Regions from separate parts of the Dyella sp. SYSU CM1112 genome, predicted to be linked through region 2. Evidence: predicted binding sites of a transcription regulator. Region 2 holds the regulator's gene; the other holds the start of a gene.
The links. The regulator sigma-54, encoded in region 2, starts transcription at its own class of promoters, with help from an activator protein. The targets are predictions, from matches to a motif close to TGGCACGNGCNTTGC.
Positions count from the first base shown of each region.

Region 1: the regulator sigma-54 is predicted to act here: its motif matches at 1,689-1,703, upstream of AC4HNJ_RS17545 (PilZ domain-containing protein).

Region 1 is NZ_JBZEGI010000014.1:45,294-49,718, forward strand. It holds gene scpB (SMC-Scp complex subunit ScpB) at 1-163, opposite strand, end outside; gene AC4HNJ_RS17540 (segregation and condensation protein A) at 218-1,144, opposite strand; gene AC4HNJ_RS17545 (PilZ domain-containing protein) at 1,850-2,221, shown strand; gene AC4HNJ_RS17550 (AMP-binding protein) at 2,269-3,957, opposite strand; gene AC4HNJ_RS17555 (hypothetical protein) at 3,956-4,425, shown strand, end outside.
Region 2 is NZ_JBZEGI010000001.1:11,299-15,723, reverse strand. It holds gene lptA (lipopolysaccharide transport periplasmic protein LptA) at 1-244, shown strand, start outside; gene lptB (LPS export ABC transporter ATP-binding protein) at 254-973, shown strand; gene AC4HNJ_RS00070 (RNA polymerase factor sigma-54) at 1,281-2,762, shown strand; gene hpf (ribosome hibernation-promoting factor, HPF/YfiA family) at 2,920-3,243, shown strand; gene hprK (HPr(Ser) kinase/phosphatase) at 3,418-4,368, shown strand; gene rapZ (RNase adapter RapZ) at 4,373-4,425, shown strand, end outside.

The DNA of each region.
Region 1 (4,425 bases), on a different contig from region 2:
GATTGGCGCAATCCTCGGCCAGTGCTTCGAGCGCCATGGCGATTTGCGCGCGGTCTACTTCGTCCTCTTCGACGAAAAGCTCACCAAGCTGCGCCACGCTCAAAGGTTGGCTGGCCGCGAGCAGCGCCGCTTCAATAATCGATTTGAGTTGCTCGATCTGCATAGGCTTAGGATCGGATGTCCATGACGCTTACGCGTCCTTATAGAAAACGGCCGCTCATTCATTACCGAAGGCGGCGTCTTGTTCCTCAATAGCGTCGTCACCGGCGGCGACTTCAGCTTCTTCCTCGGCCGAATTGGCATTGGCCTTCACATAGATCGGTGCCAACGGCTCTTCCTGCACGATGTTGATCAGAAATTCTTTGGCGAGCTCCAGCATGGCCAGAAAGGTCACCACGACACCCAGTCTTCCCTCGTTGACGTCGAACAGGCTTTCGAAGCGGTGAAACTGGTCATCGTTCAAGCGGCTCAGCAACTCTCCCATGCGTTGCCGCACGCTCAACGCCTCGCGCTTGATAGCGTGATGCCCAAACAATTCGGCCCGATGCAACACGTCCTTGAGGGCCAACAACATTTCCTTCAAATCCAACGGCGGTGGCAGCTTGACGACATTGCGCTCACCCACGTCAGCTTGCGCCAGCACCGTATCGCGCTCCAGACGGGGCAGCGTATCGATGTCTTCCGCCGCCTTCTTGAAACGCTCGTATTCTTGTAGGCGCCGGACTAACTCCGCACGTGGATCTTCCTCCAGACCTTCCTCCGAAGGAGGCCTGGGCAGCAGCAGCCGTGATTTGATTTCGGCCAGTATCGCAGCCATCAACAGATATTCTGCCGCTAGCTCCAGCCGCATCACGTCACGCATCATCTCGATATATTCCATGTATTGCCTGGTAATTTCGGCAATCGGGATATCGAGAATGTCGAGGTTTTGCCGACGAATCAGATATAGCAAAAGATCCAGCGGTCCCTCGAATGCCTCCAAAATGACTTCCAGCGCGTCCGGTGGAATATACAGGTCCTGCGGCATCTGCAGGATCGGTTCGCCACGAACGATCGCCAGCGGCATTTCCTGCTGCTGCGGAACCCCGGCAAACGCGTCATGCGTTGCTTGGACAGGCTGAGACTCGGTTGGCTCAGTGCTCATCAATCATGTTATCGGCCGGCCCGGCCTGGGCTGGCAGTAGGTTCTATTGACGATCAGAATCCTTCTCCTGACCACTGGATCGAAGAAGAATCCATGCCTGGAATGCCTGAATGCTTGAGGCCATTCCCATAAAGCCACGCTGCACGATGTTTCCCCGAACGTGCGGTTGCGATCCTGATGAAGTCACACGGCGTGGTTTCGATCAGGTTGGCGGTCACCGGCTGCCAGGTCGATTGACCAAGCGATCAGGCAGAAACCCAGTATGACGCCGCTGGCGTCGCCCGCGATTCGTAAGGTCGGCTGGATACATCGGGTGAAGGCCATTCCAACCGGGGTTCCCGGCGATCATCCGTGCCTGGCTCCACACACAGATGACAGATTAGCTGCAGTCCCCCAGCATGTCCAGCGAACGCTTCAGCAACCGTAGAGGGTCGTGAATCCTGCTCGTCCTGAACTACGGCAGGATGTGACCTATTGTGTCTATGGCGAACGGTACAAGTGACCGGATACGACGAATGATTCGGCTGAAACCTTCTTGTAGCAGTGGCATGTGGCTTGCTTCATCATATGCCGATATCCGGGGGACATCGGCTTTGCGTGCCGATGCTGGCGTGTTCTGTAGCAGAAGCCCCAGGCACGCTGGAGAGCTGGACAGGTCGGATCTGGGCGCGCAGTGACCTGCTGTGCGGGTAGGGAGAGAAATACATGACAACGATGGGTGATGACACCATGGATGGCTCGGGTAAGGAGCATTTGCGCCCCGCCCGCATGCGCATCAAGACAACTGTCTTAATGAGTCATGGCGGTGAATCGCACCCAAGCGATCTGATCGATATTTCAGCCACGGGTGCGTTGGTTCGACGTCCGCGGGAATGGAACGGCCAGCCTGGACAGAGCTGGGTGCTCGACATGATTTTCGGCGAGGACCTGCACATTCACCTCGAAGCGAGAGTAGCACGCGTCTCAGAGCGACATATCGGTTTTGCCTATACCCGCATTCCCGAAGAAAAGCAGGTTCCACTATGGAACCTGCTAGGCGGGTATGCCGATATCCTGGAAATGTGGCACGACGATTGATGCCGTGCCGTAGGGCGCAACTGACGGCGCCCACATGAGAGAATGCTTTAGCCCGGTAAAGCCTGCTGCTTCTTTTCGTCGCGCAGTTCACGCCGCAGAATCTTGCCCACATTGCTCTTGGGTAATGCGTCGCGGAATTCGATGATTTTCGGCCGCTTGTAGCCTGTAAGGTTTTCGCGGCAAAACTCTTTGAGTTCTTCCACCGTAAGATTCGGATCCTTGCGCACGACAAACAGCTTGACCACTTCGCCCGAATGTTCGTCTGGCATGCCAATGGCAGCGACTTCCGCCACGCCAGGGTGCTTCATCACCGTATCCTCGACTTCGTTCGGATACACGTTGAAGCCTGATACCAGGATCATGTCCTTCTTGCGATCGACGATGTAGATATAGCCGTTCGTATCCATCTTCGCTATGTCGCCGGTATGCAGCCAACCGTCATCTGCGAGCACTTTGGCGGTTTCATCGGGACGTTTCCAATAACCCTTCATCACCTGCGGGCCATGCACCATCAATTCGCCCACTTCGCCATAAGGCAACGGCACGCCGTCTTCCGACCAGATGGCGATATCGGTGGAAGGAATGGGTAGCCCAATCGACCCATTGTATTCCTTCAAATCAAGCGGATTGATGCAGGCCGCGGGCGAGGTTTCCGTAAGGCCATAGGCTTCGGCCAAGGTGCAACCCGTTACCTTCTTCCAGCGTTCGGCTACTGCGCGTTGCACTGCCATGCCGCCGCCAAGGCTTAGATGCAGATGCGAAAAATCGACCTCTGCAAAACCCGGTGTATTGAGTAGCCCATTGAACAGCGTGTTGACGCCGGTGATGGCCGTAAAGCCCGAATGCCTAAGCTCTTTGACGAAAGCCGGCATGTCCCGCGGATTGGTAATCAGCAAGTTGAAGCCGCCTAACCGCATGAATACCAGTCCATTAGCCGTCAATGAGAAGATGTGATACAGCGGCAGTGCTGTGATGATGACTTCTTGACCCGCTTTGAGGTTGCTGCCGATCCATGCACTCGCTTGCAGCATGTTTGCCACCATGTTGCCGTGAGTCAGCATGGCGCCTTTGGCGATGCCGGTCGTGCCACCGGTGTATTGCAAGAAGGCAATGTCATCGTGAGTAATGAGAGGTTTCGGAGTTTCGTGTTTCGCGCCAGCGGCCAATGCATCCCTGAAACGCACTGCATGCGGCAGCGAATAAGGTGGCACCATCTTCTTCACGTATTTGAGCGCGAAGTTGATGAGTGCGCCTTTGAGGCCGAGCAAATCACCGATGCCCGTCGTTATCACGTGTCTGACGCCGGTCTCCGTCACGACTTGTTGCAGGGTTGAGGCAAAGTTGTCGAGCACGACAATCGCCGCTGCACCTGAATCTTCCAGCTGATGCTTGAGTTCGCGCGCCGTATACATGGGATTGGTATTCACCACCACCATGCCTGCCCGCAGTGCACCGAACAGTGCGATTGGATATTGCAGCAGATTTGGCAACATGATCGCCACACGATCACCTTTGGAAAGCTTGAGCTCCCCGGTGAGGTATGCGGCAAATTGCTGACTTAGCGTATCGACTTCGCCGTAAGTCAGCTTTTTTCCAAAATTGGAAAAAGCATCGTGTTCGCGGAAGCTTTCAAACGCCTCCTCCAGCACGGCAACAACAGAAGCGTACTGACTGATGTCGATCTCTGCGGGTACGCCAACCGGATAATGACTCAGCCACGGGCGCTGATTGCTCATGTTCGATCCCAAGCTCCATAAGTACATGCCGATGGTGGCGACGGCGCCTATCGTGCATCATGTGGACGAGGCATTGGAGCATACGCCAGCGTATAGCAGCAAGCCGCGTTGCAGCGATATATCGAGGGGTGATCGGACGCCGGTCATGAAATATCCATTCCTGTTTTTGTTACTGATTCTGCTGGCAATAGGGGTTGCCGGATGCCATCGCGCGCCGGACGAGGTGCTGATCCAGCAAGCCATCGACAAGGCTGCACAGGCAACCGAACACCTCGATGCATCGTCAGTGGTTGCCCCGCTTACCGACGACTTCGAAGGGAACGACGGTACGATGACCCGCGGGGACATCGGCAATCTGCTACACGCAGCAAAATTTCGCGGCGAGACCTTGCATGCGGTACTAGGCCCGGTGGATGTAGAGCCGCGAGGTGAGCGGTATGTAGCCAATTTCACGGTGACGCTGACCAG
Region 2 (4,425 bases):
GCTCACCTACAACACACAAACCGGCTATATGGTCGGGGAGAGCGGCAATGCCGGCCCCGTCACCATGACTTTCCTGCCGAAACAGAAGCCATTGCCGCCGCCCAAGCACGGCGCCTCAACCAGCCAACCTGCGACGTCCTCGCCATCGAAGCCGGCAGGTAATTCCGCACCGGCCACCAAGCCGTCGTCCTCATCCAGTTCCAGCACGCCGGCCTCCGCGAGCAGCGCGCCGAGCAAGGGATAACCATTACACATGCTTTCCGCAGAAGGCCTGCAAAAGAGTTTCCGCGCACGACAGGTGGTGCGCGATTTCGCATTTTCGATCCGCCAAGGCGAGGTTGTAGGTCTACTTGGCCCCAATGGCGCAGGGAAAACCACCTGCTTTTACATGATCGTCGGCCTGATCGAGGCTGATGGGGGTGCCATCAAGCTCGATAAACAAGACATCACCGGATTGCCCATGCATGCCCGCGCCAAGCTTGGCATCGGCTACCTTCCGCAGGAGGCATCCGTGTTTCGTCGGCTCAGCGTCGCCGACAACATCATGGCGGTGCTGGAATTGCGTGAGGGTCTGGATCAGCGCAAGCGCGATGCAGAGCTGGAAAGCCTGCTGGACGAGCTGAAGATTTCCCACATCGCCAGCCAGAAGGGCATCAGCTTGTCCGGCGGTGAACGTCGTCGCGTGGAAATCGCCCGCGCACTGGCCGCACAACCACGCTACATGCTTCTGGACGAACCGTTCGCCGGCGTGGACCCGATCTCCGTCGGCGAGATCCAGCGCATCGTGCGCCACCTCAAGGAACGTGGCATCGGCGTGCTGATCACCGATCACAATGTGCGTGAAACGCTCGGCATCTGCGACCGCGCCTATATCATGAACGAAGGGGAAGTCCTTTCGCGCGGCACGCCGGCGCATATCCTGGCTGACGAAAAAGTGCGCGAGGTCTATTTGGGCCGGGAATTCCGCCTGTAATGCCCTGAAGCCTGCCCGACAGCTCCGCCATCCACATGGGAGCACTCGGACCACAGTAGCGCAAGGCGGATAAAGTCCATGCGCAACCACATGACACCATGGGTCCACGGGCAAACAAGCCGCGCCATCAGCAAGCGCCGGACAGGTTACGCGCAGATGTCGGACAGGCTTTTAACGTTACGCCAAGGCAGGCTACTGTTGCGCTGATTCACATCCCTGTGCGCAGCAAACCCTGAAGCCCTTCGCAGCTATGGCCGACGCATCAGCGAAGGGTTAGGATGAAGCCATCTTGACCCCTTTGGCAGGCATGAAACCAGGGCTTCAATTCCGTCTCAATCAACAGCTGGCTCTCACGCCTCAATTGCAGCAAGCCATTCGTCTGTTGCAGTTGTCGCAATTGGAGCTGGCTGCAGAGTTGCGTCAACTTGCCGAGAGCAACCCGCTGCTCGAGTTTGCCGAAGATGCGGGCACGGAACAGGACGAAACTGAAAACGATGACGAATTCGAAAACGAATTCGATGCATCCGTTTCGGCAAGCAGCACTTCCGCATCCGGCAGCGACAGCAATGATGAAGCGCCCGAGTGGACCGAAGCTGAAATCAGTTCCGATGAGCCGATAGATTTTTCTTCCAGCAATGGCAGTGGCAGTAGCAGCAGCGCAAACCACCGCGACGATGAAGGCATGGAGCCGCAAAGCGCCGCACCGGAATCGCTGCAAGAACATCTGATGTGGCAGCTCAACCTGACACCCATGGAGCCGCGCGCCAAGGCCATCGCTACCGTACTCATCGACGCGTTGAATACTGATGGATACTTGGCTGAAGGCGTGGAGGCAGTATTGGCCGCCCTGTCACCGCATCTGAAGGCCACGCCCGACGAGGTTGAAACAGTACGCCGGCAGTTGCAGCGTTTTGATCCCGCTGGCGTAGGCAGCATTGACCTGCCCGATTGCCTGCGCGCGCAGCTCGAACAGTTCGATGCGAGTACGCCTTATCGCGACCTGGCACTGCGCATCGTGGAAAGCGAGCTGGAGCTGCTGGCGCGCAACGACATGGCCAAGCTCGCCCGTCGCCTCCATGTAAGTGAAGAAGATGTTACCGGTGCAGCGATACTGATCCGCAGCCTCGATCCGCGGCCTGGTGCGGCCCTCGACACCACACCCGTTGAATACGTGGCACCGGATGTCTACGCGCGCAAGGATGGCACGCGCTGGCGCGTTTTCCTGAACCCGGATAGCCAACCCAAGCTCAGCCTCAACCAGCATTACTGCAATCTGATTGCACAAGCACGCAGTGATGATGCAAGCTGGATGCGCGGACAATTGCAAGAGGCGCGCTGGCTCATTAAAAGTTTGGAGTCGCGTGCCGAAACACTATTGAAAGTCGCCGAAGCGATCGTACGGCGACAGAGCGCTTTTCTGGATTACGGTCCGGAAGCGATGCAGCCACTGGTGCTGCGCGAAGTTGCTGAGGAGGTAGGTATGCACGAATCAACGATTTCACGTGTAACCACTCGCAAGTACATCCACACACCACGCGGCACTTACGAACTGAAGTATTTCTTTTCCAGTGGCGTTTCCACCGAAGACGGTGGAAGCGCCTCTGCTACCGCCATCCAGGCCATGCTTCGCAAGCTGGTGGATGGCGAAGATCCCCGCAAGCCGCTGTCCGATCAGGCCCTCGCCGAGGAACTCCGCAACAAGGGCATTCAGGTAGCCCGACGCACTGTTGCGAAATATCGAGAGATTCTGCGCATTCCCAGTTCGAGCGAGCGTCAGCGCAATAGCTGAATCTGTACGCCGAAAATCTCTGCGGGAACTTGCAGCTTGACGGAGCAATCCCATATTCAACAACAAGGTCTAGCTTCACGATGCAACGATCGTTTCACGGCGATCCGCGCATCGATCAACGCCGCCGCTGGCGGCCAGCTCTTGAAGGAGGCGCACCATGCAATTCCAACTCAGTGGTCAAAAGATCGATGTCACCCCAGCTCTTCGCAGTCACGTCACTGCCAAGCTCGATCGATTGACTCGCCTCGACGACCGTATTGTCAGCCTTAACGTCGTGCTCTCGGTCGACAAGCTTCAGCAATGTGCCGAGGGAACCATCAACGTAGCCGGTAATACGCTGCACGCCGAGGCCACCGAGAACGATATGTACGCCTCCATCGACGTCATGTTCGACAAACTCGTCAACCAGCTCCGCCGCTATCGCGAAAAACTGTGTGACAAACACCAGCGCGAAGTGCGCGAAATTCGCCAATACGGCTGAGCATCATTCGATATGGCCTCTCTCCTTCGCGGGAGAGGGGCCAAGCTCGGCCCAAGCCAGAATGCCCCTTCGAATCCCCCTTTCTTCAGCCGAGAGGGAGCCAGAAACGCAAAACTGGCACAATGTTCCTGCCGCCGCCCCCAGTAAGGCAGCCCCGCGGCAAAAGGAACATCCTTGGAACGGCTTACCGCACGACAACTCTTCGACGATATTCATGAGCGCATGGCGCTGCGATGGGTCGCCGGCATGCGTGGTGAAACGCGCCTGCTGGAATACGGCTCGACGCGAGCCAGACGCCCTTCGCTCGTGGGTTATCTCAACGTCATTTATCCCAACAAGATCCAAATTGTCGGTACTGAAGAACTGAGCTACCTTGACGGTCTGGATTCCCGTCAGCGATGGGAAGTGATCCACAAGGCGGCAGCCACCCAGCCGGTAGCATTCATCGTTACCAAGGATCAGACCATTCCCGCTGACTTACGGGAAGTGGCGGAAGAAACCGATACACCACTATGGATCAGCGCCAAGCGCGGGCACGAGCTGCTCACCTGGATGCAATACCACTTGGCGCGCACCATGGCGCCACGTCTTACGCTGCATGGTGTGCTGCTGGAGGTGTTCTCCATCGGTGTTCTGATCACCGGTGAAGCCGGTTCCGGTAAAAGCGAGCTGGCGCTGGAGCTCATCAGCCGCGGGCATCGGCTGGTCGCCGACGATGCTCCCGAATTCACGCTGATCGCGCCCGATGTCATCGACGGTGCTTGCCCCGAGCTATTACAGGATCTGCTCGAAGTGCGTGGCCTGGGCGTACTCAACGTACGCGAGATGTTCGGCCATACCTCGGTCAAAACCTCCAAATACTTGCGACTGGTTATTCATCTCAAGCCATTGCGCGACGGCGACAATACCGACGCCCTCACGCGCCTCACCGGAGACGTGGGCCACCGCGAAATCTTCGATGTACAGGTGCCGATGATCACACTGCCCGTCGCACCAGGCCGCAACTTGGCCGTACTGGTGGAAGCTGCCGTGCGCAGCCATATGCTCAAGAGCAAGGGCATCGATCCCGCGCAGAGTTTCATGGATCGGCAGGCCCATCAGATGCGCCGGCTCCCTCCGTGGTGATCTCATGAATGAATCCAAAGGAATGCTTCCATCCGACGATCCGAACGCCTTGCACCT